Regions from separate parts of the Paenibacillus allorhizosphaerae genome, predicted to be linked through region 3. Evidence: riboswitches for the same ligand, from Rfam matches in the RefSeq annotation. Region 3 holds a riboswitch; each other region holds the start of a gene.
What was found. Region 3 has a riboswitch for ZMP and ZTP ahead of ACFQI7_RS25115 (DJ-1/PfpI family protein). Riboswitches for the same ligand answer to the same signal wherever they lie in the genome.

Region 1 (7,353 bases), on a different contig from region 3:
TCTCGAAGGAACAGAAGCTGGCCACGTTCCCGTCGTCTCCGGTGCTGCCGCTTGTGCAAAAAACGGAGCTGTCGAACTTTAACTGGGATATTGTGTCGATGCCGACGATGAGCGATCTTCCGGGCGTCGGGCCGCAGTCGTACCCGGGCATATTCGCCATTACGAAGCAGGCGCAAAACAAGGATGCTGCGATGCAGGTGCTGAAATTCCTTACTTCGGACGAATTCCAAATGGAAATTTCCAAGAAAGGCTTGATGACGACGCTCAAAAACGAGCAAATTCAAAAGGCGCTCGGCTCGGAAGGTGCGTTCAAGGGCAAAAATTACGGCGCCTTTTTCTACAATAAATATCCGAAGATCGCCGACAAGACGGTGGAGGAGAGCAAAGCGAATATCCTTTCCATTTATACGAAAAACTTGAATAAGCTCGCTTCCGGCCAAATGGATATCAATACGATGCTGCGAACAGCGGAGGAAGAAGCGAACAAGGCGCTGGACGACTTGAAGAAGAAGTAATCCTCGGGAGTCCAAATAGAAGCTGTTCTCGTCAATCCGCGCTTCGCCGCCGCTTGGCGGCGCGCTTACGATCTCGAATACGACAAAAGGAATGATTTATTGTGCCACCTTTAATGTACGACGAGCAAGAAGTGAAAACGACGATAGACAAGATTGTAAACCGCACCTTCGCCATGGATTTCACCTGGGATTGGCCGGCGGGTGTCGCTTTTTACGGCGTCAGCAGAGCCCATGAAGCGACGGGCAACGAAAGCTACTTGCAGGCGCTCGCAGCATGGGTGGACGCCCAACTGGAGGAGGGGCTGCCGAAGCTGACCGTCAATGCGGTTTCGATCGGACATTCGCTGATTCATCTGTACAACGCTACGCAGAAAGATATTTATTTGGAAACCGCCGTGCTGATGGCCGACTTTTTGCGACATGACGCTCCGCGGTTTGCCGACGGCATTTTTCAGCATACGGTGTCGCAAAATTACAACTTCCCCGAGCAGGCGTGGGTAGACACGATGTTCATGGCCGGCTATTTCCTCGTTCGCATGGGAACGCTGCTCGGACGCGCCGATTATTTGGAAGACGGCTTGCTGCAGTATCACGGGCATGAACGGTTCTTGCAGGATCCCGAGTCGAACTTGTATTATCATGGCTGGGATCACATCGCGCAGAACAACATGTCCGCCATGTTCTGGGCCCGAGGCAATAGCTGGGCCGCGTACACGATGGCGATGGCGCTGAAGGATGTGGAAGTGACGCATCCGTCCTTCATGAAGATTCACGATTCTCTGCGCGACCAGCTCAGTTCGCTCGTTCGGCTGCAGGCCGCCGACGGATTGTGGCATACGCTGCTTCAGGACGCTTCGTCCTATACGGAAACGTCCGGCTCGGCGGGCATCGCGGCGGCGCTTGTCCGTTTCAACGAAGCGATCGGCAGCCCGCTGTACAACAAGGCGATTCAGCCGGCGATCGCGGGCGTCCTAGGGAAAGTGACTGCCGCCGGAGCAGTGACGTCGGTTTCTGCAGGAACGGCAGTCATGAAGGACGCCGACGGCTACCGCAACGTCCCGAATCAGCGCGTACAAGGCTGGGGGCAAGGACTGGCGCTCGTCTTCCTGTCGTCGCTTCTGACCTACCGCTTGAAATGATGTGCCCTCTATAGCGGCATTTTACTGCAGCGCGTACCTTTGCCGGTACGCGTTGTGTGCTGCTCGGCAGTCGCGGCGCAATCAGGCGATTCAGCTGGAAATTGCCGTTTCGCAAGCGCGGGGCCGTAGCCGCCAGGTCTTCTAAATCGCGCACAGTGCCTACCATCAACGACCGAGAAGCGGTATAGTTGGTGGTAGGGGGTGTGCAAGCGTGATCGTCAAAAAGTTAAAGGATTACATAAAAGAGGAAGGTCTTTTCTGGATTCAGCGCTCGTCCCACGAAAGGCACAATACGCCGCCGGAGCATGTGCACGAATTTATCGAATTGGTGTATGTTGTGAACGGAAAGGGGCTGCATAAGATCGGGGAAGTTACCTATCCGATTCATGCCGGCGATATATATGTGGTTCCTATCGGGGAACCGCATGTATATCGGGTGGAGGAAGGAAGCGGGCTGGAAATTATCAACTGCATGTTTATGCCGCAATTTGTCCGTGCCGGCTTGACCGATCAGCCGTCCGTTTCCGGACTCCCGTACTTGACCCCGATGTTCAAAGAACATGAACCGTTCACGTCCGTCCTGTCGCTAAGCAGCCGGGAGTCCTCCGCCATGTTGGCGCTACTGGAGGATCTGCTGCATGAGATGAAGCACGAGCCGCCCGGATATCTCGTTGTGGCGCGCAACAAGTTGACCGAGATTTTGATCCTGCTCTCCCGGTTCAGCCAGCGTAGAGCAGGGACGGAGCCGATCAGTCCTACAAGGTCAATCGGCAATGAAATCGTCGTCAGAAAAATCGGAACGTACTTGGAACGTTATTTTGCCCTGAAAATTACGGTGTCCGACTTGGCGCAGCAGTTTAATTTGAGCCAGCGGCACATTATCCGCATTTTTAAACAGGAAACGGGAGTAAGTATAACGGAAATGCTGCATCAAATTCGAATCGAACGAGCCAAGCATCTTCTGCTCGAATCGAATCGCAGCGTCGAAGCGATCGCGATTGCCGTCGGATTTGCGGACAGCTCCTTTTTCTCCCGCTTGTTCGCCAGAAAAGAAGGCTGCACCCCCGGCATGTTTCGAAAACGGGCACAGCAGCGATGAGGCAACGCATGCACGAGAAGTTTCTATGTGACGGCTCCGATTTGCACAAGCCGGTCGAAATAAGTTCCTTTGTCGATAGCGAGGCCATTATGGGGAAAACTCACGTTCTTTGTCGAGAACATCGGCGAATGGACGAAATTGCCCGTATGTACAAGATAGAAGTCCATTTTAAATAGGCAAAGTCAGGAGTGAATTTCATGTTGATATATGAGAATGCGCTAGCGTCAAGCGATGATATTCGCGATTTTGTACTGGAGGGCGAAGCCGCCGTTTCGTTTCCGCTGAACCGGATGCGGCTGGAGAGCGTGAAGGACCCGGCCGAAGGGCAAAAATCTAATTTCGTTTTTTGGTGTCCGGCCGTTTTTCCTCCCGACATTCGTATCGAATGGGAGTTTCGGCCGATTCGCGAGCCGGGTCTGTGCATTCTGTTTTTTGCGGCTCAGGGCAAAGGGGGAGCGGACTTGTTCTCCCCGACGCTTACACCTCGCACCGGGGAGTATGAGATGTATCATCATGGCGATATGGACGCGTATCATCTCTCTTATTTTCGCAGAAGATGGCCGGAGGAGCGCGCTTTTCATACATGCAATTTGCGCAAGAGCTACGGCTTTCATTTGGTTACGCAGGGCGCCGATCCGATCCCGGACGTCGACGATGCAACTCGCGCGTACCGGCTTCAGTTGGAGAAGCGGAATGGAAACATTTCCTTTGCGGTGGACGGCTTGACCGTGCTTCAATGGGAAGATGACGGGCATACGTTCGGTGAGACGCTTGGCCAAGGCCGTATCGGGTTTCGTCAAATGGCCCCGCTCATTGGCGAATATGCAAACTTGAAAGTGTATTCTGTATAGCGTTGGACAAGGAGGCGCCAAAATTCTTCCTTATGTTTTCAATATGAAACAAATGTTCACAAAAAATATGTATTTTTGAAATTTTTTTGCAAATTTTTAACTATCGACAAAATGCAACAGCATAATACAACCGCTCTGTTTTATACTACTTTATAACAGTAGTTAGAACGGAGTGGGAACATGGAACTATATTTGAAAGAGAAGATTGAGGCTCTTCGCTATAAGATGATCAAAGAAGCGGCGGAGTACGGGTGTCTTCATCATGAGAAAGTACTCGAAATCAGCAGGCAGCTGGATGAGTACATCGTGGTGTACCAGAAAGCCAAGCCGGAAACAATCGGCGTGCTGAACAGCTGGTCCTGTTGACAGGCATGTCGCTTTCGATCATACGACGGATTAATGGAAAAGCATACAATATGATAGCGGTCCTGGCTTCCCCAAACCTTCATGATTTCTTCATGGAGGTTTCATTATTTCTTCATGAAAGAAATGATTTCCAGTGGTATGATCGGTGTGTAAATAAATTTAGATTTAGTATAAATATAATGAGTAGGAGGGAACTGTATATGTATAAATCCGTTATCATAGGCACCGGCCCCGGGGGGCTGACCGCCGCGATTTATTTGGCAAGAGCGGGTCTGGCGCCACTCGTCATCGAGGGACCGGAGCCGGGAGGACAGTTGACGACAACGACGGAGGTTGAAAATTTTCCGGGCTTTCCTGACGGCATCATGGGGCCCGAGCTGATGGACAATATGCGAAAGCAAGCGCAGCGGTTCGGCGCCCGTTTTCAAACCGGCTGGGTCAACGAAGTCGACTTCTCCAAGCGGCCGTATACGCTTCAGGTGGAGGGCATCGGGGAAGTGCAAGCGGAGTCGGTCATTATTTCCACCGGGGCGTCGGCCAAATATATCGGCATTCCGGGGGAGAAAGAAAATGTCGGCCGCGGCGTGAGCACCTGTGCGACATGCGACGGATTTTTCTTCCGCAATAAGAAGATCATCGTCGTCGGAGGCGGCGATTCGGCCATGGAGGAAGCGAATTATTTGACACGGTTTGCTTCCGAAGTGGTGCTCGTTCATCGGCGCAGCGAGCTTCGCGCTTCGAAGATCATGCAGGATCGGGCTCGCAACAATGATAAAATCAGCTGGAGCCTGAATCGGACGCCGCTGGAAGTGGTGGCCGGGGAACGGGGCGTGACCGGCCTGAAGTTGAGAAACAACGAGACCGGTGAAGAGGAAATCATCGAGACGGACGGCCTGTTCGTGGCGATCGGCCACACGCCGAACACCCGGTTTCTCGGCGGCCAGCTGACGACGGACGATTACGGTTATCTTCTCGTAAAGCCCGGCACGACCGAAACGAACATTCCCGGTGTTTTCGCTTGCGGAGACGTGCAGGACAGCCGTTACCGGCAGGCGATCAGCGCAGCGGGAACCGGATGCATGGCGGCGCTCGACTGCGAGAAGTTTTTGGACGAAGTGGAAGCGGCCCAAGTTACGGTGTAACCAATTCTCATAAAAAGGCGGGATGACCAATGAGTACGACGATGATTCAAGCATTGAATGGGCAAATTGCCAACTGGACGGTATTGTATGTGAAGCTGCACAATTACCACTGGTATGTCAAAGGTAATCAATTTTTTACGCTGCATCAAAAATTTGAAGAACTGTATAACGAAGCGGCGCTTCATATCGATGCATTGGCGGAGCGGGTGCTGGCGCTCCGCGGCATGCCTGTCGCGACGATGCGCGAAGCACTGGAGCTGGCGTCCGTTGCCGAGGCGGCCGGGAACGAAGACGCGAATGCGATGGTAGCGACGACGGTGCAAGATTTCGAGCGGCTGCTGGCCGAGCTGAAAGAAGGAATGGCGTTGGCTGACAAAGAAGGGGACGAGACAACCGGAGACATGTTCCTGGCGATCTATTCATCTCTTGAGAAACATACTTGGATGCTGTCGGCATTTCTCGGCTAACATACCTATTTTTGTCGCCCGCGATTGACAATATTCAGAATATTCCATATTATAGTGACAAGTGAAAAAGCCGTGTGTGACTGGCGGAACATGGGGAACCATGGGGGAGCACGCGGAATCCAAGTGCCGAACGCCTGGGCGAGTACTTTATCGAAAGATGAAGTGCTCTTTTTTGTTTTTACTTAAACAATAAAAACGGGAGTGATGGTATGGAAAACGCGGTTCGCTATCTTACGAAGTACGATCAGGAGGTCGGCGCACTGGTATCGGCCGAAACGCAGCGGCAGCGCCGTACGCTCAGCTTGATTCCTTCGGAAAATTACAGCTCCAAGGCGGTGCAGCTTGCGCTAGCCACTTCTTACACGAACAAATATGCCGAAGGCTATCCGTATTTATGGTCGAACGGCAGTCGTGAGGAGCAGCAGAGCGGCCGGTATTACCGGGGGCAGGAGCATACGAACGAATTGGAGCTCCTTGCCATCAGGCGCGCGCTGCAGCTGTTCACGCCTAATCCTGGCGATTACCACGCCAACGTCCAGCCGCTGAGCGGCGCGCCGGCCAATCTCGCGGTATTGAGCGCCTTTTTAAAGCCGGGCGATACGTTTCTCGGGCTGGCGCTTGATTACGGCGGACATTTGACGCACGGGCACAACGTGAATATTACCGGGCATTATTACAATGCCGTGCAGTATCGTCTGAACGAAAGCTATGAGCTCGATTATGAAGAAATTCGCCGCCTGGCGAAGCAGCATTCGCCCAAGCTGATTATTTGCGGCGCGACGGCCTATCCGCTGCAAATCAGCTTCCGGCAATTGGGAGCAATCGCCCGGGAAACCGGTGCGCTGTTGGTGGCGGATATTGCCCATATCTGCGGCCTGTGCGTAACGGGCTATCATGAGCACCCGTTTCCCCATGCGGACATTGTGACGACAACAACGCATAAAATTCTTCGCGGCCCGCGCGCCGGTCTGATTGTTTGCAAGAAACCGTACGGCGCCGCGATCGACCGGGCTGTATTCCCCGGATTACAAGGCGGGCCGCACATGAATACGATTGCGGCAATGGCGGTTGCATTGAAAGAAGCGATGAGCCCGGACTATAAGCTGTATGCAGGTCAAGTGGTGCGCAACGCGAAACTGCTGTCGGAGATGCTCAAGGCGGAAGGCTTCAAACTGATGGGCGGCCGAACGGACAATCATTTGCTGCTGCTGGATGTCGTCGGCTCCGCTAACGGTCTTAGCGCGAAGAATGGAAACTGGCTGGCGAAGCGATGGGAGACGGCGGGCATCGTAGCGAACAAAAACGCCATCCCCGGCGATACGAAGCCGTGGTATCCGTCAGGGGTGCGGCTGGGGACACCGGCGATTACGACGATCGGGATGAAAGATCAGGATATGGCGAATGTGGCGGAATGGATCATCCGAGCGACCCGTCATGCGGAGAATGAAGCCGAATTGCAGCGCGTTCGCGATGAAATCGAGCAATTCATGGGGCGGTTTCCTTCGGAACCATTTTACGTATAAACCCGGATTTGATCGGATATCGCCATGCAGACACTAAATTCATAAACGGCTGGAATATGGATACGTTATAAAATAAATAGAAAGCGTTCAATGCGGATTACGTCCGGAATGTAAAAAAAACCTCTATCGAGGCGCCTTCAAACTTGCGCGTCTGCGATAGAGGTTCGTGTTATATCAGGAAATGACCATTTGCTGTTCCTCGCGTTGCTATCCCGCTTTCTTGACGGCTGCGGATTCATGAACGGCGGCAC
Region 2 (7,353 bases), on a different contig from region 3:
ATCGGCTTATGAATCTCGTTCTCTCCGATCAAAAAGATATCGAATCCGTCGATCGTATAAATCCGGCCGTCTGTCAAAAAATTGCCGGTGCCGTCATGGACGAAATACAGCTCATACCCGTTGTGGGAATGAAAATTCATGCGAAAATGCAAGTCGGTCCAGCGATGTTTAATAAAGAAGGGCAAATCCTTCAAATCATTGTTGACCATGCTGTCTACAAAAGGTTCCGAATCATGAACGTTCATCACGAGCCTCCTCCCACGACCTCAATTGCACATTCCTCATAGTAAAATCGGATATGAAGCAAGCATGCCTTGCGTGTAGTACGCGCTTTAAATTTGGTTTAATCATATACGAACGCCTTGGTATTCTGGAAGCGTTTTACTTAGAAATGAAAAAAAATTTATTTATTTTGATCAATCGGGAGGGTTCAATATGACCTATACAAAGAAGAGCAGGTCTGCTTGGCTGGCCGGTGTAATGTCACTGGCGCTAGGAATGGCGGGGTGTGCGCAAGGAGGCCCGGCAGGTGGGAATGCGAATCCGGCTCCGTCGGATAAAGGCAAGAACGAGCCTGCGGCGATGAGTACGGAACCGATCACGCTCACGGTATTCAACACGAGCATGGGGGATGAATTGTTCAAAACCGCGTTCGAAGAGCCGATCAAAAAGAAATATCCGTTTATTACGATTCAAGTGGTGAAACGGGCGAAAGGCTCCATGATCGAAGACCTTGTGGCGGGGGGCACGGTGCCGGACATTCTTTTCCTCGACAGCGGTGCGGATATTATTACGTACAAAGACTTGGACGTTCCGCTTGACATGACGCTGCTCGCCAAAAAATACAACTTCGACCTGGGCCGGATCGACCCGGCCGTAATCGATGATATGAAGGCGTATGCAGGTGCAGGCAATGAAGGAAAGCTGCTCGCATTGCCCCGCTCGATCAATGTGGAGGCGCTGTTTTACAATAAAGATATATTCGATAAATTCGGCGTACCGTATCCGAAGGATGGCATGACGTGGGACGATGCGATCGAGCTGGCCAAAAAAGTGACGAAGCTGGTGGACGGCGTGCAGTTTCGCGGCATCGGCATCAATGACAACATCTTGATCCCTTACAATCAATTATCTCTGCCGCTTCTCGACGCGAATGACAATGCGGTGGTCAATACCGATCCGTGGAAAAACTGGTTCGGCACAATGAAGCGGATTTACGAGATGGACGGCGGCAAGCTCGCTTCACAAGATTACGGAAAAGCGTCGCAGTATTATTTGAAGGACAAAACGCTCGCCATGTTCGCTTCGACGACGATTTTCGGATCGCTGCCAGAGGCGATCAAAGGAGGCCTCAACTGGGATGTGGTCGCGCTCCCGACCTTCAAGGAGGCTCCCGGCCGAACGATCCAAATGTTCGCCCCCGGCATGGCGATCTCCAAAACCAGCAAGTATAAGGAGCAAGCCTTCCAGGCGATCGCGCATATTTTATCGGATGAAGTGCAGACGGCGGAGATTAAGCAGGGAAGAATGACCGTGTTGAAAAACCAGGAGATCAAGAAGGAGTACGGAAAGGAAAACCCGATACTGGAAGGCAAAAACCGCGAAGCTTTAATTAAAAATCAGCTTGCCCCAACAAGAAAGCCGGTGTCGAAATATGATTCCGTAGCCGCTCCCGTCATGCAAGCGAAATTCAAGGAAGTTGTCGTGAACGACAAAGACGTCAACACTGCGCTAAGAGAAGCAGAAGAACAGATCAATCAGCAGATTGCCAAGCTGAAAGTTAAATAAACGATATACGAAATGGGAAAGAAGGCGATCATTTCATGCTGGCAGCCAAGCTTGTAACGAACGCGCAAACCGGCCGCACGATCCATTCCGTCGGCAGCGAACAATCCCATACGGTTCACGGGTATTTTACCGCTTCTTCGTGGAGAAGCAACAGCCGCGACCTGATCGTATCGGCGAACGTGAATCCGGACACGTACCGATGCCGGTACGTGCTGTACAATACGGAAACCGGCGGCAGCAAGGTTTTGGCCGAGAACGTTCCGTACGAGGCGGGGACATCCGCGTCCGACGATCATTACTATTACTGCGTCGGCAACAAAATTCTTGCCGTCGATTACAACAGTGCTCACGTTCGCGAAATATGTACGGTCGATGAAGAGATGAAACTGGTCGGTCCCGTGTCGATCTCAAACGATTGCATGACCGTATCGGTCATAGGCAGCCGGGAGGAGCACACGCTTGTATTATCAATCGACGTTCCTACCGGCGAATGGCGCGTTGCTATCGACCCGTTGTTTGCCAAGCCGTTTCCGATAGCGAGCCACGCCATGGTGAATCCGGTCTATCCGGTCTCATCTTCTACGCGCATGAAGGAGCGACCGAGCACATACCGGACCGGATCTGGGTTGTCGATGCGAAGACAGGCAAGGCGGACAATATTTTCAAGCAGAAGCGGCTGGATGACGGCACGGTCGGCGAATGCGTAGGCCACGAAATGTGGTCGCATGACGGCGAGCGATTGTATTTCGTCAAATACGGAGTCAGTCCGCTGACTCCGACAGGAATATATTACGTAACGAAGGACGGGGAGCGCTGGGGCTGCGTCAACAGCGAGCATGTCCATTGGCACGCTGCCGTTAGCCCCGACGGGCGCTGGACCGTATCGGATACGGGACCTGGAGGGACGCGAAGCCGAATCGTGCTAACCGACGTACGGAACGGCAAGTCCGCCGTTCTGTGCGAGATCGACCGCTGGAAGCATCATCCCGGCCATCCCCATCCGTCGTTCAGTCCCGACAGCAGCAAGGTGGCGTTTACTTATGAGGATGAAAGCGGGTTTTTACGGGTCGGCTGCATAGATATTGACTCAGTGCTGTAGCCGGTATTGTGAATCAATATCACTCACGAAACGAATCGTTTGCCCTTGGTGACATTCTCTCACCAAGGCTTTTTTTTGTTACCGGGAATTTTATAATGGCGGATATTTTTATTTTACTGTACCTTATCGAGGACTTGAACCGGAGTGGGAATGAATAAAATAAACTGTTCGAGTAACCTGGAGGTATCACCAACACGTTTCAGTTAGATTCGACCGGAAATACCCCGTAAGATAGCGACCGATCGATAGGAATGAAAGGGAGTGAAAACCATGGCCACGATCCCGATTATTGAAAAGATCCTGTCAACGGGAGAGCACGTTGTCATCCGGTCCGCAGCGCCCGCAGATGCTTTGAACGCCTATCATATTCAGCGATCGGTTGTGGACGAGAACGAATTTGTCATCACGCAGCCTCATGAATTGCGCAATTCGGAAGAAAGCTACCGCGGTTTAATCGATAAAATCTCCAGAAGCGAAAAGGAACTGTTCATCGTCGCTGAGGTGAACGGCGAGGTCGCCGGCTGGCTCGTTTTTCATACACCCTCCTTGCAGCGGCGAGCTCATTATGGTGAATTTGGCATGATGTTGTTTCGTCAGTGGAGGGGAAAAGGGATTGGAAAGCTATTGATTTCCGCTATGCTGGGTTGGGCTGAATCTCACCCGGTCATTGAAAAAGTCGGACTGGAGGTATTTTCTACGAATGAGCATGCGATCCGGCTCTATCAAGGTTTTGGTTTTCTGGAGGAGGGCAGGCGTATGCGGCAAATCAAGCTCGGCTCAGGCAGCTATATCGATTTGATTCTCATGTATAGAATGGTCAGCGAATAAGGCGCTGACTGGCGGGAAGACTGCTCCTGCTTCGAACATGCACGGGTAAAGTTTAACCTCAAACGGAAGTTTCTCTACTGGTACGCAGCGTCATGTTTGTATAATAATCCCACTGGAAGGAGTGAAGCTTGTGAAAGAAAACGACCATCTCCTCATGATCCAAAAGCAGTGGGATGCGTACCACCCGGAATACATGGAAGCGATTCTGAAAGACAGGCCCGATTATTACAAGTTTTTTGCCGAAGGCGGGGTGGACGATTCCTTTGAATTTCGTCTATTGGGCGATGTTCGGGGACTTCGACTGCTCGACACTTGCTGTGCCTGCGATGCCAGCCAAGCATTCACGTGGACAAATTTGGGCGCAAAGGTGACGGCGTGCGACATTCGCGAAGTAGCGATCGAAATCGCTAAGAAAAATGCCGCAATCATGGATTTGGACGTGGATTTTCAAGTAGCCGATGCCCAAACCTTGCCACCCATCCCGAATGACGCCTACGATATCGTTTACGCCACCTATTTGGTCTGGTACGAAGACATCGAGAAAGCGTTCAAGACATGGTACAGGGTGTTGAAACCAGGGGGACGCGTATTATATGCAGGAGTGCATCCGTTGAGCAAGTTGTTGCAAGAAAATAACGGAATGCTGGAGATTAAGCGCCGTTATCACGACAGAGCGCCGCATTACTATCGATTTGACGCAACCGCAGCCGGAAGAAGGTTCGGTGTCAATGTGAACAAGCCGACCGTCAATAATTTTTCATACGATGGCCGATATCGTCAATGCGATTTCCGAAGCCGGTTTTACAATAGAACGCATGGTCGAAACGGAAGTGCAGGGCAGTACAATGAAATCGTATTTGCCTGATGAAATCGCCATCGTCGCGAAGAAACACATTTGATTACGGGAATGAAAGGAAACCGAACGAGGCTCGCTTTGAAAAAAGCCTTGCTTATTGCAGCCGGTCGACTATAATAAGAGTAAATATTTGGTATGTGCGACTGGCGTAAACGTGGTGAACCACGAGGGAGCACATACGGACAAAGCCGTACGCCTGGGCAAAGTGTTCGATCTTCGGATCGAATGCTTTTTTATTTTCTAGGAGGTGCACGTATGGATCATTTCAAAGACTTTTCTACGGCTGTCAATTGGATTGAGGGGATCGTTCCTTTCGGCATCAAACCGGGCTTGAAACGAATGGACATGCTGCTCGATAAGCTGGGGCATCCGGAACGCGGGCTGTCATTCGTTCATGTCGCCGGTACGAACGGCAAAGGCTCGACGTGTGCGTTCTTGACAGAGATGCTTCTAAGAAGCGGGTACTCGGTAGGAACGTTCACCTCGCCATGCATTGAACGTTTCACGAACCGGATCAAATGCAGCCGCGTAGATATCCCCGAGCACGAGGTGCTTGCGATTACGAATCGGTTGAAGCCTTTAGTGGATGAGGTCGCGCAGTCCGATCTTGGTCACCCTACGATGTTCGAAGTGACGACTTGTATGGCATTCGTTTATTTTTCCCAAGTTCGGCCCGATTTCGTCGTCCTGGAAGTAGGTCAAGGCGGCAGGCTGGATTCGACGAACGTCATTACGCCGCTCGTTTCCGTCATAACGAATATCGGTCATGACCATATGGCCGTATTGGGGGACTCGCTCGAAAAGATTGCCTACGAGAAGGCCGGCATTATCAAGCGCGGTATCCCTGTCGTAAGCAGCGTGGAGCAGGAAGAAGTGATCGGAGTCATTCGGCAGCGTAGTGAAGCTCAAGGTTCCCCACTGTATTTGTTGAAGCGGGATTTCGATTTTGAGGAGGTATCCTCCAAGCTTAACGAGCAAGTTTTCAACTTCCGGAGCGCGTTCGGGCGCCGTGAACGGTTGCAAATCTGGCTGAACGGACGGCATCAATTCAAGAACGCGTCGGTTGCGCTCATGGCTTTGGAGGTATTGCGGGCCGGGCACGGCATAAGCTTGTACGGGCTCGAAGAAGGATTAGCCCGAACGGAGTGGGCCGGCCGGCTCGAGATGGTCTCCAGCGAACCGCGAATCGTACTTGACGGAGCGCATAATCCGGAAGGAGCTCAGACGCTCGCGGATGCACTGCGTACGATCTATTCATATAATCGATTGAACCTGATGATGGGCATGCTGAATACGAAGGAGCATACGGAATACCTCAAGCACATGTTACCGTTAGTCGATACGCTTATTGTTACCGAACCGGCGTTTCGGAATCAGATGCCTGCAAACGATCTACTTCAATTGGCGCGGCGCATCGCCGATGAACATCATTTGCAAATCCGGATGTATGTGGAGCCGGAATGGAAGAACGCGCTGAAATTGCTTTATGATGTAACAAAGAAAGATGACCTTGCCGTGGTTTCCGGGACGCTGTACCTTATTTCCGATGTCCGATCGTGGATACTATATAAGGTGGAATCATATAAAGGCTTTTGACCCGAGCGCTTCCCCACAATAAGGCTGTGGCTTGTTGCAGCAATCGGACTTCGACGTTTGATACGGTTATATGCAAAGCAAGGCTGCCGGCCATATTCTTAGCTCGGCAGCCTTGCTTCATTTAAGGGAGAGGGCGTATGTCGAAACCGGCGATCCCGTTAGCCATGCTGCGATTGAATTGATGCATCTGAATTTCGGATGATCCGTTCATGATCGTATATTGCAGATGAGCGCCTTCCTTTTGTCTTAAAAAATAAGATCCCGGCTTCAGCGCAGCGCCGTTGCGATCCTTGCCATCCCAGCTCCAGGCCGGCGATTGAACGCCCCAAAACATGTCGTTATTCGCTCCGGGAATCGGAAGCCCGTTGATATGGGCCGGGCCGTCCTTCAAAGGGGTGTGTTCGATGGAGCCTTCCCATACGACCTCCCTGTTTCCGTCTTCGCTTCCTCTCACCATTTCCAAATCGATCTTGAACCCGTTTAACAGAACCAGATCCTGCTCGCCGACGTTATAAATCGAAGCTTGAAATTGATACTTGCGGTCTTCCAAAGGCTTGTTTTCCTCAGGATTTACTTCCTTCATGTTCAACATGAGGGAGAGTGGAGCATCTCTATGATTGCCGGGCTGCATCAAGTAGGTCAAATGCCATGCTTGCCCCGCCGAACCGCGGTCCGGAGAACCCAATGTTACGCTGCTCTGCTCGTTCGTCCGGCCTTGGTTGTATTCGACCTGCTGCCCGAGCTGCTCGGAGAAAAATCGGAGGGGGACGTAAGTCTGATTGTTGTAGTTCAGGACCGGACTTTCCGCAGGAAGCGCCGGAGCTTTCCCATTGATGAATACTTGAATGGGAAATAACACGGCTTTCACGGCATCGGTCGCAAAAGCGGTCGTCGTACCGGCGATCAGCAGGCCGGCGCTCATCGCAAGCGTTAATGGAACTCTTTTCAAGGCGGCACACACTCCATCGTTTTAAACGTTAATCGTTCTAACAAATAAACGCAGTCCGATCGGTCTTTGTTGCATTGGAAACGGGATTGATTTCCCATAAAAAGGGTGGTATAATTCAGTTGTGGACGAAATAAGTCCCTACGGGACATTATATGTCCCATAAATGATAGGAGAGGGAGCGATAGTATGGGAAACATTGCAATCCATGGATTCGGGAGAATTGGCAGAACGGCCACG
Region 3 (7,353 bases):
TATTGCGCTGTCCCGCGAGAAGCTGCTTCATCTCGTGTGGGGTTATGATTATATCGGTGAGACGAGAACCGTTGACGTACATATTCAAAAACTGCGCAAAAAATTAAACTGGGATAGCCGAATAAAGACGGTGTATAAAATGGGATACCGGCTTGAGGCAAGTCCATGAAATTTTGGCAAAAAACGTTTATCGTCATCCTTGCGGTTTTTATCGTATTCATTAATATATGCCTGTACCTCATCGCCAGATACTATTACACCCTGGATATGAAACGTGACGCCGACAGGGCGCTCGGAGAATATCATTTTATATCGAAAAGCGTTTACCAGACGCTCGACAGCATGTACTTCAGGGAACAAACGATACCGGTGCCCGACTATATGCAAAGTTTTATGCGTTCCTACGCCGATTATTACGCAAAGCAGCATGTATATTTGGAGCTGTGGAACGCCGGTAAGCCGATTTTCTCGAATACACCGTCCGACGCCGATAGCCATGCTACAATCCAAAGCCTTATTCAGGATGCGGACGATTCCAAGATACAGATGATTAACGACATGAACTATTTGTTTATTACCGGTAACGTTAGCGATCATGATGGTAAATATACGCTTGTGTACGTGCGCGATAAGTCCGAGCTGTATGTGGCCCAATCCCAGCTTACCCGTTATTTGATCATCGTAAGCATTTCAATGGAAATCGCGCTAGCCTTGGTGCTGCTGCTTCTGCTAAGGAAACTTACCTCTCCGGTACGAGCTTTGCAGAAAGCCGCTTTTGAAATCGCCGGCGGCGTATATGATCGTAGAATAAGTATCGCGGGCAAAGATGAATTCCATGAACTTGCCGTAAGTTTCAATCAAATGGCGGCAAGCATTCAGGAGAAAATATCCGAGCTCGACCAAACGGCGCAAAATAAACAGCGTCTTGTCGACAATCTGGCACATGAACTGCGGACGCCGCTAACGGCTATACGCGGGTATGCGGAATATTTGCAAAACGCCAATGCCCGTGAACAGGATCGCATCAAGGCGGCAAAATATATTTTGAGTGAAACCGACAGGATGCAGAGCCTTGCGTTCAAATTGCTGGATCTTGCGCTTTTAAGCAACAGTACCATCGATTTGCATCCCATTGTTCCTTCACTGTTGATAGATTCGGTGAATCAGGCAGCGGAACAGAAGCTGAGTGAAAAACATATCAAGCTGGATGTTTCCTGTATGCTGCATGAACTGACAGGGGACCCGGTGCTGCTGCAATCTTTGCTGATCAACCTCATCGACAACGCAGCGAAAGCTTCTACTCCGGGTTCAACCATTCGCTTATCCGTCTATGGCGGCGCTGTCCCCATCCTGGAAGTGCAGGATTTTGGCTGCGGCATGGAAGAGGAACAGATCGCGCTGGTGTGTGAACCGTTCTATCGCGTGGACAAAGCACGTACCCGCCATGCGGGCGGCGTCGGACTGGGGTTGTCGCTTTGCCGGCAAATCGCTATTTTGCATGGAGCGGAGCTGACGATACAATCCCGGCCGGGCGTAGGTACGACGGTGCAGGTCATTTTTACAACTCCTTTACAACTCTCTGAAAACTCGATGATATCGGGCGGGCTATGATGGTTTCGTAGTACTACAGAACAAGTTGAAGAGGAGACGATCGGGATGGTAAAGGTCAATAAAACAATGAACAAGGTATGGGTATTTAGTGTAGCTGCCGCGCTGATTGCCGGGAGCGGTGTAACCATGAATTTCATTTTGAGCAACAAGACGTTTGCGGAAACCGGCAAACAGGTGATCGAATATCAGCCGGACCCTTTGCAGAAGACTGTTGAAACGCCAGGTAAGACGGAAGCCAAAGCGGAATACACAGTGATAGACCAGTCGAAATCTTTTACAAAAGATGAACTGATGGATTCGCCCAAAGTAAAGGGACTTAGTCCGGAGGCGAAGGAGCAATGGGTCGACGGCATCCAATCCACCTATATCCCCGGGGATAAAGATCTTTCCGCGGAACAAGCCGCGGCCTACGGGGCAGCCGTACTCAAAAAATCGTTTGCCGCAAATCTTAGCGGTTACACGGCCCGTGCCATGTTTTTAGGGGGATCTCTCCCAGGTACCGACACCTGGACGATTTCATTTGATCCGGCGAGTTCATCCGGTCAACCGAACGGTTCTACCACAGCAGCTGCAAAATCATTTAATGTTTATATGAACGCGGTTAGCGGTACGATCATGAATGCCAGTGCTTTCGACGGGTCATCAGTCTCTACGCCGAAAAAGGCGGATGTGAACGACCCGGCATGGCGCGAAACGGCGGAGCAAGCGGTGGCTGTCCTGCTGCCCAAAAATATTTCCATCGTCAACAGCAAAGTGGTATCGTCACAAAGCCCCAATTTCGGAGTGCCCGTCCTGTGCGAGCTGTCTAACGGTACTGCCTATGTTGTAGGCATATCCGGCGAAAGTAAGGATGTAGTCAACCTGTACTTTTTCCAAGACGGATATGATGGCAGCCTGGAAAACTCGATCAACAAGCAAAAAGGGATGAAATAAATAAGCGTCAACCAAGAGGCACTGAAACGGGCTGTTGTTTCCATAGGGAACAGCGGCTCGTTTTCACGTTGGGACGGAACGAAACGATCCAAAAATGATATTGAGATTATTGAAATAATCTGTTAGCTTAATGGTAACGAGTATGCGTGACTGGCGTAACGCAGGTCACTGCGGGGGAGCGCATATTTCATAAGCCGTACGCCTGGGCAAAGCATTTGATCGTTCGATCAGGTGCTGTTTTTATTTTCAGACAATGAAAGGTCAGGTGCATGGACATGAAGATGGCTTTCGTTTTGTTTGACAAGATGACGTCATTGGATTTCATCGGCTTTTACGAGGCGGTGTCATGGCTAAAGATTCTAAAGGCCAGAGAAGGCGTGTCATGGGATCTGTGTGCCAATAAAGACGAGATAACGGATGACCGGGGGATGACACTAAAAATACAACATGTTCTCCCGGATCTATCCGGATATGACTTGATCTTTATTCCCGGCGGGATGTCCACCAGACAACTGAGATACGATACGGAGTTTATTTCCTGGATTCGGAGCGCAAGCGATGTGGAATACAAAGTGTCGGTTTGTACCGGGGCTTTGCTGTTAGGGGCGGCGGGATTGTTAACCGGAAAACAGGCTACAACGAACCCGTCTGCCTATGAGCTGCTGACGCCGTATTGCGCGGAAGTCGTTAAAGCCCGCATCGTCCGGGACGGGAATGTGTTCACGGGCGGCGGCGTCTCCGCCTCCATCGATTTGGGGTTGTACTTCGTCGAATCTTTAACCAACGCGGATATCGTGCAGCACGTTCAAAAGATGATGGACTACCCGTATTATCGGCCAGGTCAATTGGCCAATGTGGTCATGCCTTACGGTTCGCCTCGAAACGCATCGCACCCCTTCAGGTAAAGCCGCTATAGGCTGGACTTTGAGTCGATTATATGCATAATATTGAACAACCCAAAGGGAGGGGAGGTGATTGAAACGGAATACGCCTATGGAGGTATCGTATTTAATCATGAAGGGAAAGTACTTATGCGAAGTCCGAGCGGTTATTGGGGAGGGTATGTATGGACATTTGCGAAGGGTGGAGCTGACCCGGACGATCGATCGCCTGAAGAAACCGCATTAAGGGAAGTTCTTGAGGAAACCGGGCATGAATGCATAATCGTCGCCCCGATCCCCGGGGAGTTCCAATCGGATACATGCGTAACGAAATATTTCTTGATGAAGCCGGCAACGCGTATAGTACCGCATGATCACGAGACGCAGGAAGTGCGATGGGTGACCCCGGACTATGCCTTCGATATGATTCGGCTAACCAAGACCGAAAAGGGGAGAAGCCGGGATTGGAACGCTCTGCAGAGCGCAATTCAAACAAAATTATTATACAAGCAATATTTTAGACCATTTTGAGGGGGAAATCGAATGTCGTTTATAAAAGTGCTGAATGAAGGTTATGTGCGGCTGGTGGATCATATGGGTTCCGATTTGACCGTTGTCAATGCCGCCCGAGTATCCTATGCCAAGGAATCGCCGGAGCTGAGCGAACGAGACATCAAGCTGATCAAATTCCTTGCTCGCGAAGGGCATACGTCGCCATTTCGTCATGCGATCGCGCAATTCGAGGTATATGCGCCGCTCATGGTAGCTCGGCAATGGTTAGATTAATTGTAGATTATCAGTATAGCCTATACGAAAATACTGGAAGTTACAATATAGCCCCAACGGTCAGTGATGATCGTTCGGAACCGCGTGAACTCAGGGAACGTCTAAGGCCTAAAAAGCTATGATAACCCTGAGCCGAGCCTTATATAAGTGGTTACGACTGCTAATAGGGAAGGTGCAACGACTATCCTTTAAGGAGTAGGGTTCAAGCGAACTCGAAGCGCGCGGCATCTCTAAATCGAGATGATGATATAGTCTGTGCTTGCAGGAAACTGCAAGAGATATGACGGAAGCGGTCATGTCGTAACATAACAGGGAAATATGTGGTCGGCTCCGCCCATTATGAAGGCACCGGCGACAGCCTGGATGCTTGGAATGAGTCAAGCCGCCGTTACATTACCGAGGAACCGGTATTCTACATCCCGCAAGCCGATGAGTGGAGGTCCAAGCCGGAGAATTCCAAACAGGGGAGCGGGGATCCAATCGCTTGGGAACTGGGCGAGAAGCATACACGAGAGTTGATGAACTACATCGAGCTAGGGATACAAAAGTACGAAAACGCTTTGGCCGACGGCATTTGCGCCGAGCAAGCCCGATTGTTTTTGCCATCTTACGGCATGTATGTACGGTGGTACTGGACCGCTTCCGTTCAATCGGTTGCACACTTTTTGGCGCAGCGGCTCGAGCACGATGCTCAAAAGGAAATTCAGGATTACGCCAAGGCGATTCTTGAGCTTATCAAGCCGATTTATCCGATTTCTCTAGAGCAGCTCATTTCGGATGGAAGCAAGGAAGGTTAATCGTGGTTAATGAAATATCGACTCAATTGTTTCCCTAACGCAGGATACTTTCGTTGCTTGCAAAGACGTACTTGAGGCGATATCGTTAAGGCAAGGAGGCGTACGAACGATGTCTACATCAGGTAAAACCTACAATACGGCGGTGGAAGCAACGCTTGAAGTCATCGGGGGCAAGTGGAAGCCGGTGATTTTGTTTTATCTCACCTTCGGCAAGAGACGCAACGGCGAGCTGATGCGCCTTATGCCCGCAGTGACGCAGAAAGTACTGACGGAGCAGCTGCGGGAGCTAGAAGAGGATGGAGTCATTCAGCGAATCACTTACAATACGGTCCCGCCTAAAGTGGAGTATGAGCTGACAGACTACGGTTGGAGCTTAAAGGAGATCCTCCATCTGATGTGCAAATGGGGCGATACTCACATTGAGCGCGTGTACGGCGATCAAGCTACGGTCCTGTCCGAAGCCGCACTGCGTTCAGACGGTTAGCGTACGGACATAAGGAACCGGTCTCTGCTATTTAGAGACCGGCGTTTTGTCATGACCGGTTAGGGGATCACTTTGCGTCTGCGAAGGTCATCGAAGATGTCTAGGAACATCGTTTCCGTATCAATGAATTCATGAAAGCCGAAACGGCGTGCTTTGGTCCCGTCGGCAAAAAAATCGTAATCCCAGGAAAACACAAAGTCGCCAAACCGCCAAGAGGATACATCCTTGTAGGTGTTATTCTCGAGGCCATATTTTTGCACCATGGCGTCCCATAACGCTTCCTTGTCGGCCATGATCACTTCCAGTGACATCGGCAGTGGAGGCGCTGTCTCGAGCTGGAAGTACGCGGCAATCTTGGGCCACAGCTCATTCCATCGGAAAAGATCGCCGTTCGTAATATTGAAAGCCTGATTGGCGCAGCGCTCGTCCGTTGCCGCCCATACCGTTGCTTTCGCAAGCAGCCCGGCATCGGTCATCTCCAGCAAGCTGTGGTAGGCGCCGGGTTTGCCCGGAAAACGAAGAGGCAGCCCAAGCTCTTTCGACATCGACGCGTAAACGGCGATGACCATGGCTAGGTTCATGGGATTCCCAAGCGCGAACCCGCACACGACGGAAGGGCGAAGCGCCGACCAAGTCCAAGCTTTGCCATGCTGCCGCTGCTCTAGGAAGTTCTGTTGATCGATGTTAAACTCCGGCGGCATATGGTTGGCGTCCGTTTCGCGAGCCGGCGTCTTGAACGGCCCGAGATGCGCTCCGTACACTTTAAAGCCCTGCATCAGACTAATATGCTGCAGTCCGGCGGCGACCGGCTCGATCGCTTCGACCACATTAACGAGCATGGCGAGATTCGGAGCAACAAGCTCCGCCCATGTCGGGCGGTCCTGGTAGGCTGCGTAGAAAATATGCGTCACTTCTGTCAGGCGGCTCAGCTTGTCACTGCTGTCAGCGGGGTCAAGCAGATCGGCGGCGACGTATCGCACACGGTCGGATGACATGCCGCCTCTCCGCGAAACCCCGATAATGTCCCAATCCGGCAGCATGACGAGATAGTCGATCAGGTTCCGTCCGATCACGCCGTTTGCTCCGACGACAAGTGCTACTTTGCGAGCTGCTGTTTCTGTACTGTTCATATGAATTTCTCTCCTTTTTCTGTTGGGATATACTCACATTGTGCACCCCCGCATCGTTGGTGAAAAGTACGCACTTTGAAGTCATATAGTAACCTTGAGGTAATGTAACGTCGCAGGCAATTTGACTAAAATCAATTTTTCCGCAATACCGTTGGAAACGCATGGTAAAATAGAGTTAAATGAGGACACGTCTTTTTAGAGGAGAGCATACTATGATTTCTATTTTTCCAATGAAGCTTGAGGATTCGTATCGAATTCGCGACATCGACCGGTCGGAGATCATCGAACGAGTGTATCGATGCCACGAAGGAGTACTTGAAGCAACCGCAGCAGGGCACCTATGCCCGAACTGGAGCGAAGACGATTACCGTGAGATGATTTCCCGCTACGAGAATGAGCTGGCAAACGGCGGGACCGCTTTCGGAGCATTTGACGGGGAGAGGCTGGTCGGATTTGGCGTTCTGGCTCATCAATTTCGAGGCAACGACAAGAGCCAGCTTCAGCTCGACCTGATGTATGTGACGCGGGAATACCGCAGACAAGGGATCGGGCGACGACTCCTCGAAGCGCTGAGCCAAGCGGCGATTGCGCAAGGGGCGAAATCTTTATATATTTCATCCACCGAAACAGAATCGGCAGTGAGATTTTACACAAGCTGCGGTTCCATGCTAACGCGGGAAGTGGATAAAGAATTATTTGAAAAAGAACCGTATGACATTCATATGGTGAGA
Region 4 (7,353 bases), on a different contig from region 3:
CGACCCTGATGTGGCTGGCGATGCGAAAAAACTGCGGGAGTATTCCAAGGAGCAATCCGATCTGCAGGAAACGTACGAAGCTTACACGGAATATAAAAGCGTAGTGGAACAGTATGAAGCGGCGCGGGCAATGCAAAACGAAAAGCTCGACGACGAAATGAAGGAACTCGTCAAAATGGAGCTCGACGAGCTGACGGAACGGAAAGCGCAGCTCGAGGAACGCATCAAAGTGCTGATGATGCCGAAAGATCCAAACGACGACAAGAACGTGATCGTGGAAATCCGCGGCGCGGCCGGAGGGGATGAGGCGGCGCTGTTCGCGGCCGATTTGTACCGGATGTACACGAAGTTTGCCGATTCTCAAGGCTGGCGCACCGAGGTGCTCGATGCGAACATGAACGATCTTGGCGGCTTCAAGGAAATCATCTTCATGGTGAACGGCAAAGGGGCGTACAGCAAGCTGAAATTCGAGAGCGGGGCGCACCGGGTACAGCGCATTCCGACGACCGAATCGGGCGGGCGGATTCATACGTCAACATCGACCGTCGGCGTCATGCCAGAGATGGAAGATTTCGATATTGAAATTCACGACGCGGATATTCGCGTCGATACGTTTTGTTCGAGCGGTGCGGGCGGCCAGTCCGTCAACACGACGAAATCGGCGGTGCGCGTGACGCACATTCCGACGGGCATCGTGGCGACGTGCCAGGACGGCAAATCGCAAAACTCCAACAAAGAGAAGGCGCTGCAAGTGCTGCGCGCCCGGATTTTTGACAAGATGCAGCAGGAAGAGATGGAGAAGTACGGGGCGGAGCGGAAAAGCAAAGTCGGGACGGGCGACCGTTCGGAGCGCATCCGGACCTACAACTTCCCGCAAAGCCGCGTGACGGATCATCGGATCGGTTTAACGCTGCATCGGCTTGATTCGGTGCTGAACGGCGATATGGACGAGATCATATCGGCGCTGACGATCGCTTCGCAAACCGAGCTGATGGATAAAGGAGAATACGCCGGTGTCTGATACGCGGCGGTTAACGATACGTGAAGCCTATGCGGAGGCTTCTTCTTTTTTGCGGCAGCGCGGGGTGCGGGAACCGGAAGCAAACGCGCAGCGGCTCCTGGAGCACCTGCTTGGCGAAGACCGCAGCGGTCTGCTGCTCCGCTGGCCGGAGCCGTTCCCGCAGGAGCGGGAAGCCGATTGGCAGCGGCTGCTGGAGCGCAAGGCGAGCGGCGAGCCGGTGCAATATATGATCGGGGAGCAGGAGTTTTACGGGCTCCCCTTTGCCGTTACGCCGGCGGTGCTCATACCGCGGCCGGAGACGGAGCTGCTCGTCGAAGCGGTCGTAACGCTAGGACGGCGGCTGTGGGAAACCGGGGCACGGAAGAGCGAGAGTCCCGTCGTGTGCGACGTCGGCACCGGCAGCGGTGCGATCGCTGTGAGCCTCGCCGTGCAGCGCCCTGAATGGCGCGTACTGGCTTCCGACATCTCGCCCGACGCGTTGAAAGTGGCTGAGGCCAATGCAGCGCGAAACGGGATGCAGGAGCGAATCGCCTTCATGGAAGGCGACTTGCTCGTCCCGTACATTGAACGCGGCATAAAACTCGATGCCGTGGTGTCGAATCCGCCGTACATCCCGGAGGAGGATGAAGCGGGACTGCAGCCGGAGGTGCGGCTGTACGAGCCGCGAACGGCGCTGTACGGCGGCGTCGACGGCCTCGTGCTGTACCGCAGGCTGACATCGCAGCTGGCGGAGCTGCCCGCGCTACCGTCGCTCGTGGGCTTCGAGGTCGGGCAGGGGCAAGCCGGCGAGGTAAGACGTCTGCTGGAGCAGGCGGCGGACTGGGACGAAGTCCGGGTTATCCCCGATTTGGCGGGCATCGAGCGGCATGTGATCGCCTACCGGAAGCCGTCACTAGCATAATATTTTAATAGATTACTAGGCTCATACGTATAAACTCTCTCAATTCGGACATACTGACAACTAGAGTTGCAAGAGTTCGAGAGGGGCTGCTGATGATGGTCAAACGGTTCGGTTGGAAACGATATGCTTATATCGCTTTTGCTCTGATGGTGATGATGACTTGCTGGGAATCCAATCGCTCAAACGCCATGCTGTATGCATCGGCTGAACAAGCGGAGACGGCAAGCGATATCATCCCGCAGGAGTCGATCCGTTTGCGTATTTTGGCTAATTCCGATGCACCTGCCGACCAGTGGGTAAAGCGGGAAGTGCGGGATGCGATTATCGAGCAGATGAACGGCTGGGTGACGGAGCCGCAAGGCATCGAAGCGGCGCGCGCCGTGGTGCGTGAGCATTTGCCGGAGCTGCATGAGCTTGTCGGCAAGACGCTGCGCAGCAACGGATTTGACTACGACTATAAAGTGGAGCTTGGCGTCGTGCCGTTCCCGACGAAAATGTACGGCAACCAAGTATATCCGGCCGGCGATTACGAGGCGCTGCGCGTCTCGATCGGTGCTGCGGAAGGACAGAACTGGTGGTGCGTGCTGTTTCCTCCGCTCTGCTTCGTCGACTCGGAGATGATGGTAAAGAAAAATACGGCGCATGCCGCAGCCGCGGATGAGGCCGATGACAATAAAGCAAGTCAAGATACGAAAGCAGGCAAGCCTGCAAAAGACGCAAAAACCGCCGCAGGCAAAACGGCGGATGCGGGAAAATCGGCGACTAACGGGAAAACGGTTCAGGAAGCGGGCGCTTCCAAAGGTGCAGGCAAGGCGCTTGATGCTGCGGGACAGGCTGAGGAACAACTGGCATCCGCATCGGCGCCGAAGCCGGAAATCCGCTTCTTCCTGTGGGATTTGCTGAAGAAGGTCGGCTCCCTGTTTGCGTGACGAAAGAAAAGGGTGGATAGGTATGACAAAGGTTTGGAAGATTGATTTGTCGGCAAGCGGCGGCAACGCCGATGGACTGAGGGAAGCGGCGGAAAGTCTCCGAGAAGGGAAGCTCGTCGCTTTTCCTACGGAAACGGTATACGGCCTTGGGGCCGACGCCGCCAATACGGAGGCGGTTTCGGCGATCTTCGCGGCGAAAGGCAGACCGTCCGACAACCCGCTAATCGTTCACATCGCCGAAAGGTCTCAGCTTGCGGAGCTCACCGCCCCGCCGGATGAGGCCGTTTCGCGTTTGCTCGACGTCTTCTGGCCGGGCCCACTCACCGTGGTGCTGCCGGTGCTTCCCGGCGTGCTGTCCCCGCTGGTCACCGCGGGGCTGCCGACGGTCGGGCTTCGCATGCCCGACCATCCGGTCGCGCTGCAGCTGATCGCAGCTAGCGGATGTCCCGTCGCCGCCCCTAGCGCGAACCGTTCGGGACGGCCCAGCCCGACGCATGCGGCACACGTGCTGGAGGATCTCGACGGCCGCATCGCCGGCGTCGTGGATGGCGGGCCGACGGGCGTCGGGCTCGAATCGACCGTCGTCGAATTCGGCGCGGACGGCGCCCTCCACATCCTGCGGCCCGGCGGGATCATCGCAGCGCAGCTTCGCGCCGCGCTGCCGGACGTCACCGTGCTCGAGCCTTCGGCAGACGAACACAAGCAGGAGCCCGAGGCGCCGCGCGCGCCCGGGATGAAATACGCGCACTACGCTCCGCGCGGCGCGATGGTGCTCGTTCAGGGCGGCGCCGCTGAACCGGTGCTCGCTCGCATGCAGCGCGAGCTCGATGAAGCGCGCTCGCGCGGCGAGCGCACCGGCGTCTTCACGTACCGTGAACACGCCGGCCGTCTCCGCGCGGATCATGAAGTCGCCTGCGGCACGCTCGGCGACCTGGACACCGTCGCGCGCGGGCTCTACGCCGCGCTGCGCGAATTCGATGAAGCCGGCGTCAGCTTCATCGCCGCGGAGGCGTGCCCCGAGCAGGGCATCGGCGCCGCCGTCATGAACCGGCTGCGCAAAGCGGCCGGCGGCCGGATCGTTCGCATATAGGCCCTTAGGCGCTCCGCGATGCAAGCATGTTTTGCCCCTTGTCCGCATATGTTGGTTAGGAACAGGACAGGGGGTAGGGGAAGCATGGATTGGACATCGCCGCTGGTATGGGGGCAATTCGTGACCATTTGGCTCATGGCCGCGGCCCTTGGTCTGGATGCGCTGTCACTGGGACTCGGCATCGGCATGAGAGGGGTACGCAAGCTCGATGTATTGAAAATTAGCGCAGTGATCGCTCTTTTTCATATGATCCTGCCGCTCGGCGGCATCCTGATGGGCGGCTATATCAGCGCGCTGCTTGGACAAGTTGCGACGCTTTGCGGCGGCATCCTGCTCGTCCTGCTCGGTGCCCATATGTTGTACAGCTCGCTCCGCTCGGATGAGTTTCGTTCCGTGGATCACCGCAGCTTTTGGGGACTCATTTTGTTTTCGCTTAGCGTCAGCATCGACTCCTTCTCCGTCGGCCTTTCCCTCGGCATGTTCGCGGGAGATACCGTGCTGACTGTGCTGATGTTCGGAGCGATGGGCGGCCTCATGTCCGTGATCGGACTGATGCTCGGGCGGCGCGTAGGGCAATGGATCGGAGAATATGGCGAGGCGCTGGGCGGCGTTATTTTGCTCGCCTTCGGCATTAAATTTTTATTGTAACCCCGCGAAAGACTGGCCCATAAATGGGCCATTTTAGGGTAAAATAAGAAGAGCGCCCGAATTCGGGGCTCTTCGAAAATAACGTTTCGGTGCGCGGCAGCTTCTTGCCATGGACACAAAGCTTCTCGGATCACGAGGAGGGCTACAGGATTGTTATACAGGGAAAGCAAGATGCAATCCGTAAGAAAGGTGGGAGAAACCGATGAACCGGATCTTGTTCGTATGTACCGGGAATACTTGCCGAAGCCCGATGGCGGAAGGCATTTTGCGAAAGCTGCTGGCGGAAGGAAATTTAACCGGATACGAGGTGCGTTCTGCGGGAGTGGCGGCTTACGACGGAACGCCGACGTCCGATCATGCGGCTTCCGTACTGAAGGAGCGTGGAGCCGAGGGGCCCAGGCATTCGACTTTTTTGTCTCAGCCGTTGATCGAATGGGCGGATCTCGTCTTGACCATGACTTCTTCGCATAAAAGGCACACGATTCAGCTGTACCCGGCGGCGGTAGACAAAATCTTCACGCTGAAAGAATATGTGCACGACGATCCGGCAGAAACGGCCAAACTGGCGGAGCTGGAAAGCTTCGTGACCGAGCTGCAGCTGAAACAAGCGTTGGCGCAACCGATCTCGGAAGCGGAGCAGGCGAAGCTGCGAACTTTAGGGGGAGAGCTTCCGTCGCCGGATATTGCCGATCCGTTCGGGGGGCCGCTGCACGCCTACCGCAAGTGTGCGGAAGAAATCGAGGCTTGCCTTATCAAGCTGACGGCAAAGCTCAAAGCATTGGACTGACATTCGCCGCTCCTCGTTCGCTACGGGAAGATAGGCTTTACAGCGAACGCCGAATCGGCTATGATAAGCGTATAACAATTCAGGGTCCGATGTAACTGGCGACGAGTGGAAGCAACCACAGTGGAGCATCGGAACATACGGCCGGTCGCCTGGGCAAAGAGCATCGCAATGCGGATCTCCGCATGTGTCATGCTCTTTTTGCGTTATTGCCCTAAAATGCCCGGTTTCGGTTATAATGAGAGTGGTATGGATCGTCAACTGCCATTGTCACGGAGCCGCAGTTGCAAATGATTGGACAATTGCAACCGCCGCAGCGTCGGTGTGCAGTTGCATATAGCTGGGAGGCGAAAACAATATGAAAATTGCAATGGGTGCGGATCATGCGGGTTACCGCTTAAAGGATGTGCTCAAGCCGTTCATCGAATCGCTCGGACATGAAGTGCAGGATTACGGAGCGATGGGCAGCGAGTCGGTCGACTATCCCGACTATGCGGCGATCGTATGCGAGAAGGTCACATCCGGCGAGGCGGACAAAGGGATTTTGATTTGCGGAACGGGCATCGGCATGACGATTGCCGCCAACAAAGTGCCGGGCATTCGCTGCGCTTTGGTTCACGATTTGTTTTCGGCGAAAGCGACCCGCGAACATAACGACTCCAACGTGCTATCGCTTGGCGAGCGCGTCATCGGCCCCGGCGTAGCGGAGGAGATCGTCAAAATTTGGCTGGAGACCGGTTTTTCAGGTGGCGAACGCCACAAAAACCGCGTAGGGAAAGTGAAGGCGCTGGAAGACAAATATGCAGTCCAATCGTAACGTTACTTGTACAGGGAGCAGAACGCGATGACGGACATTCGCACGCAAGTGGAGCAGATCGTTCGCGAGCTTGTGCAGGCAGGACGCTTGGAGCGGGGCCAACTGGTGGTCATCGGGACAAGCACCAGCGAGGTGCTCGGGCAGCATATCGGCACGTCCGGAAGCGAGACGGTTGCACAGCATATTTATGACGCGGTGGAAGCCGTTCGAGCGGAATGCGGGTTTTATCCGGTATATCAATGCTGCGAGCATTTGAACCGGGCGCTCGTCATGGAGCGGGAAGCGATGCAGCGGTACGGATTGGAGCAAGTCAGCGTCATTCCGGTGCCGAAAGCCGGAGGTTCCATGGCCGCTTACGCATATAAGCATTTGAGCCATGCGGTCGTCGTAGAGACGGTGCAGGCGCACGCCGGCATCGACATTGGCGGCACGCTGATCGGCATGCATTTGAAACGGGTGGCGGTTCCGTTCCGACCTCGGGTTCGAACCATTGGACAAGCGGCCGTCGCCGCAGCCTTCACCCGGCCGAAGCTGATCGGCGGCGCAAGAGCAGTGTATGAGCAGCAGGCTCCGGAATCCAGCGGTGCTTGCGAATAACACATAGATCATTCATTATGGGGAGGAAATTGAAACATCATGGAACATTTGCGTAACCAAGATCCGAAAATCGTCGAGGCGATGAACCTCGAGCTCGGCCGTCAACGCGACAAAATCGAGTTGATCGCATCTGAAAACTTCGTCAGCCAAGCGGTGCTCCAGGCGATGGGGACGGTACTGACGAACAAATATGCGGAAGGCTACCCGAATAAGCGTTATTACGGCGGCTGTGAGTATGTGGACATCGTGGAAGACATCGCCCGCGACCGCGCGAAGCAATTGTTCGGCGCCGACCATGCCAACGTGCAGCCGCATTCCGGTGCGCAAGCGAACATGGCCGTCTACCTTGCGGCGCTGCAGCCGGGAGATACGGTGCTTGGCATGAACCTGGCGCACGGCGGTCATTTGACGCACGGCAGTCCGGTCAATGCATCCGGTATTTTGTACAACTTCGTAGCATACGGCGTTAGCGAGAAAGATTCCCGCATCGATTACGAGGACGTTCGCAAAGCGGCGTTCAAGCATAAGCCTCGTTTGATCGTAGCCGGCGCCAGCGCCTATCCGCG

Region 1: linked by a shared signal. The riboswitch ahead of ACFQI7_RS07895 (serine hydroxymethyltransferase) and the one ahead of ACFQI7_RS25115 (DJ-1/PfpI family protein) in region 3 are both predicted to bind ZMP and ZTP.
Region 2: linked by a shared signal. The riboswitch ahead of ACFQI7_RS07620 (bifunctional folylpolyglutamate synthase/dihydrofolate synthase) and the one ahead of ACFQI7_RS25115 (DJ-1/PfpI family protein) in region 3 are both predicted to bind ZMP and ZTP.
Region 4: linked by a shared signal. The riboswitch ahead of rpiB (ribose 5-phosphate isomerase B) and the one ahead of ACFQI7_RS25115 (DJ-1/PfpI family protein) in region 3 are both predicted to bind ZMP and ZTP.

The regions. Positions count from the first base shown of each region.
Region 1 is NZ_JBHSRV010000001.1:1,795,213-1,802,565, reverse strand. Features, by position in the region: gene ACFQI7_RS07930 (ABC transporter substrate-binding protein) at 1-515, shown strand, start outside; gene ACFQI7_RS07925 (glycoside hydrolase family 88/105 protein) at 617-1,654, shown strand; gene ACFQI7_RS07920 (AraC family transcriptional regulator) at 1,866-2,753, shown strand; gene ACFQI7_RS07915 (DUF1961 family protein) at 2,951-3,604, shown strand; gene ACFQI7_RS07910 (aspartyl-phosphate phosphatase Spo0E family protein) at 3,785-3,970, shown strand; gene trxB (thioredoxin-disulfide reductase) at 4,171-5,112, shown strand; gene ACFQI7_RS07900 (Dps family protein) at 5,142-5,579, shown strand; ZMP/ZTP riboswitch at 5,646-5,726, shown strand; gene ACFQI7_RS07895 (serine hydroxymethyltransferase) at 5,789-7,102, shown strand; gene ACFQI7_RS07890 (nucleobase:cation symporter-2 family protein) at 7,310-7,353, opposite strand, start outside.
Region 2 is NZ_JBHSRV010000001.1:1,732,197-1,739,549, reverse strand. Features, by position in the region: gene ACFQI7_RS07650 (AraC family transcriptional regulator) at 1-245, opposite strand, end outside; gene ACFQI7_RS07645 (ABC transporter substrate-binding protein) at 436-1,788, shown strand; gene ACFQI7_RS07640 (hypothetical protein) at 1,824-2,495, shown strand; gene ACFQI7_RS07635 (TolB family protein) at 2,504-2,887, shown strand; gene ACFQI7_RS07630 (GNAT family N-acetyltransferase) at 3,158-3,715, shown strand; gene ACFQI7_RS07625 (class I SAM-dependent methyltransferase) at 3,846-4,580, shown strand; ZMP/ZTP riboswitch at 4,701-4,780, shown strand; gene ACFQI7_RS07620 (bifunctional folylpolyglutamate synthase/dihydrofolate synthase) at 4,827-6,167, shown strand; gene ACFQI7_RS07615 (stalk domain-containing protein) at 6,289-7,116, opposite strand; gene ACFQI7_RS07610 (type I glyceraldehyde-3-phosphate dehydrogenase) at 7,303-7,353, shown strand, end outside.
Region 3 is NZ_JBHSRV010000008.1:54,697-62,049, reverse strand. Features, by position in the region: gene ACFQI7_RS25130 (response regulator transcription factor) at 1-169, shown strand, start outside; gene ACFQI7_RS25125 (sensor histidine kinase) at 166-1,611, shown strand; gene ACFQI7_RS25120 (hypothetical protein) at 1,657-2,544, shown strand; ZMP/ZTP riboswitch at 2,681-2,759, shown strand; gene ACFQI7_RS25115 (DJ-1/PfpI family protein) at 2,820-3,449, shown strand; gene ACFQI7_RS25110 (NUDIX hydrolase) at 3,516-3,956, shown strand; gene ACFQI7_RS25105 (FAD-dependent thymidylate synthase) at 3,969-4,211, shown strand; gene ACFQI7_RS25100 (FAD-dependent thymidylate synthase) at 4,532-5,008, shown strand; gene ACFQI7_RS25095 (winged helix-turn-helix transcriptional regulator) at 5,118-5,492, shown strand; gene ACFQI7_RS25090 (SDR family oxidoreductase) at 5,552-6,622, opposite strand; gene ACFQI7_RS25085 (GNAT family N-acetyltransferase) at 6,835-7,353, shown strand, end outside.
Region 4 is NZ_JBHSRV010000012.1:15,471-22,823, forward strand. Features, by position in the region: gene prfA (peptide chain release factor 1) at 1-1,021, shown strand, start outside; gene prmC (peptide chain release factor N(5)-glutamine methyltransferase) at 1,014-1,922, shown strand; gene spoIIR (stage II sporulation protein R) at 2,018-2,851, shown strand; gene ACFQI7_RS29315 (L-threonylcarbamoyladenylate synthase) at 2,874-3,941, shown strand; gene ACFQI7_RS29320 (manganese efflux pump MntP) at 4,026-4,589, shown strand; gene ACFQI7_RS29325 (low molecular weight protein arginine phosphatase) at 4,792-5,376, shown strand; ZMP/ZTP riboswitch at 5,458-5,538, shown strand; gene rpiB (ribose 5-phosphate isomerase B) at 5,732-6,190, shown strand; gene ACFQI7_RS29335 (TIGR01440 family protein) at 6,218-6,787, shown strand; gene ACFQI7_RS29340 (serine hydroxymethyltransferase) at 6,827-7,353, shown strand, end outside.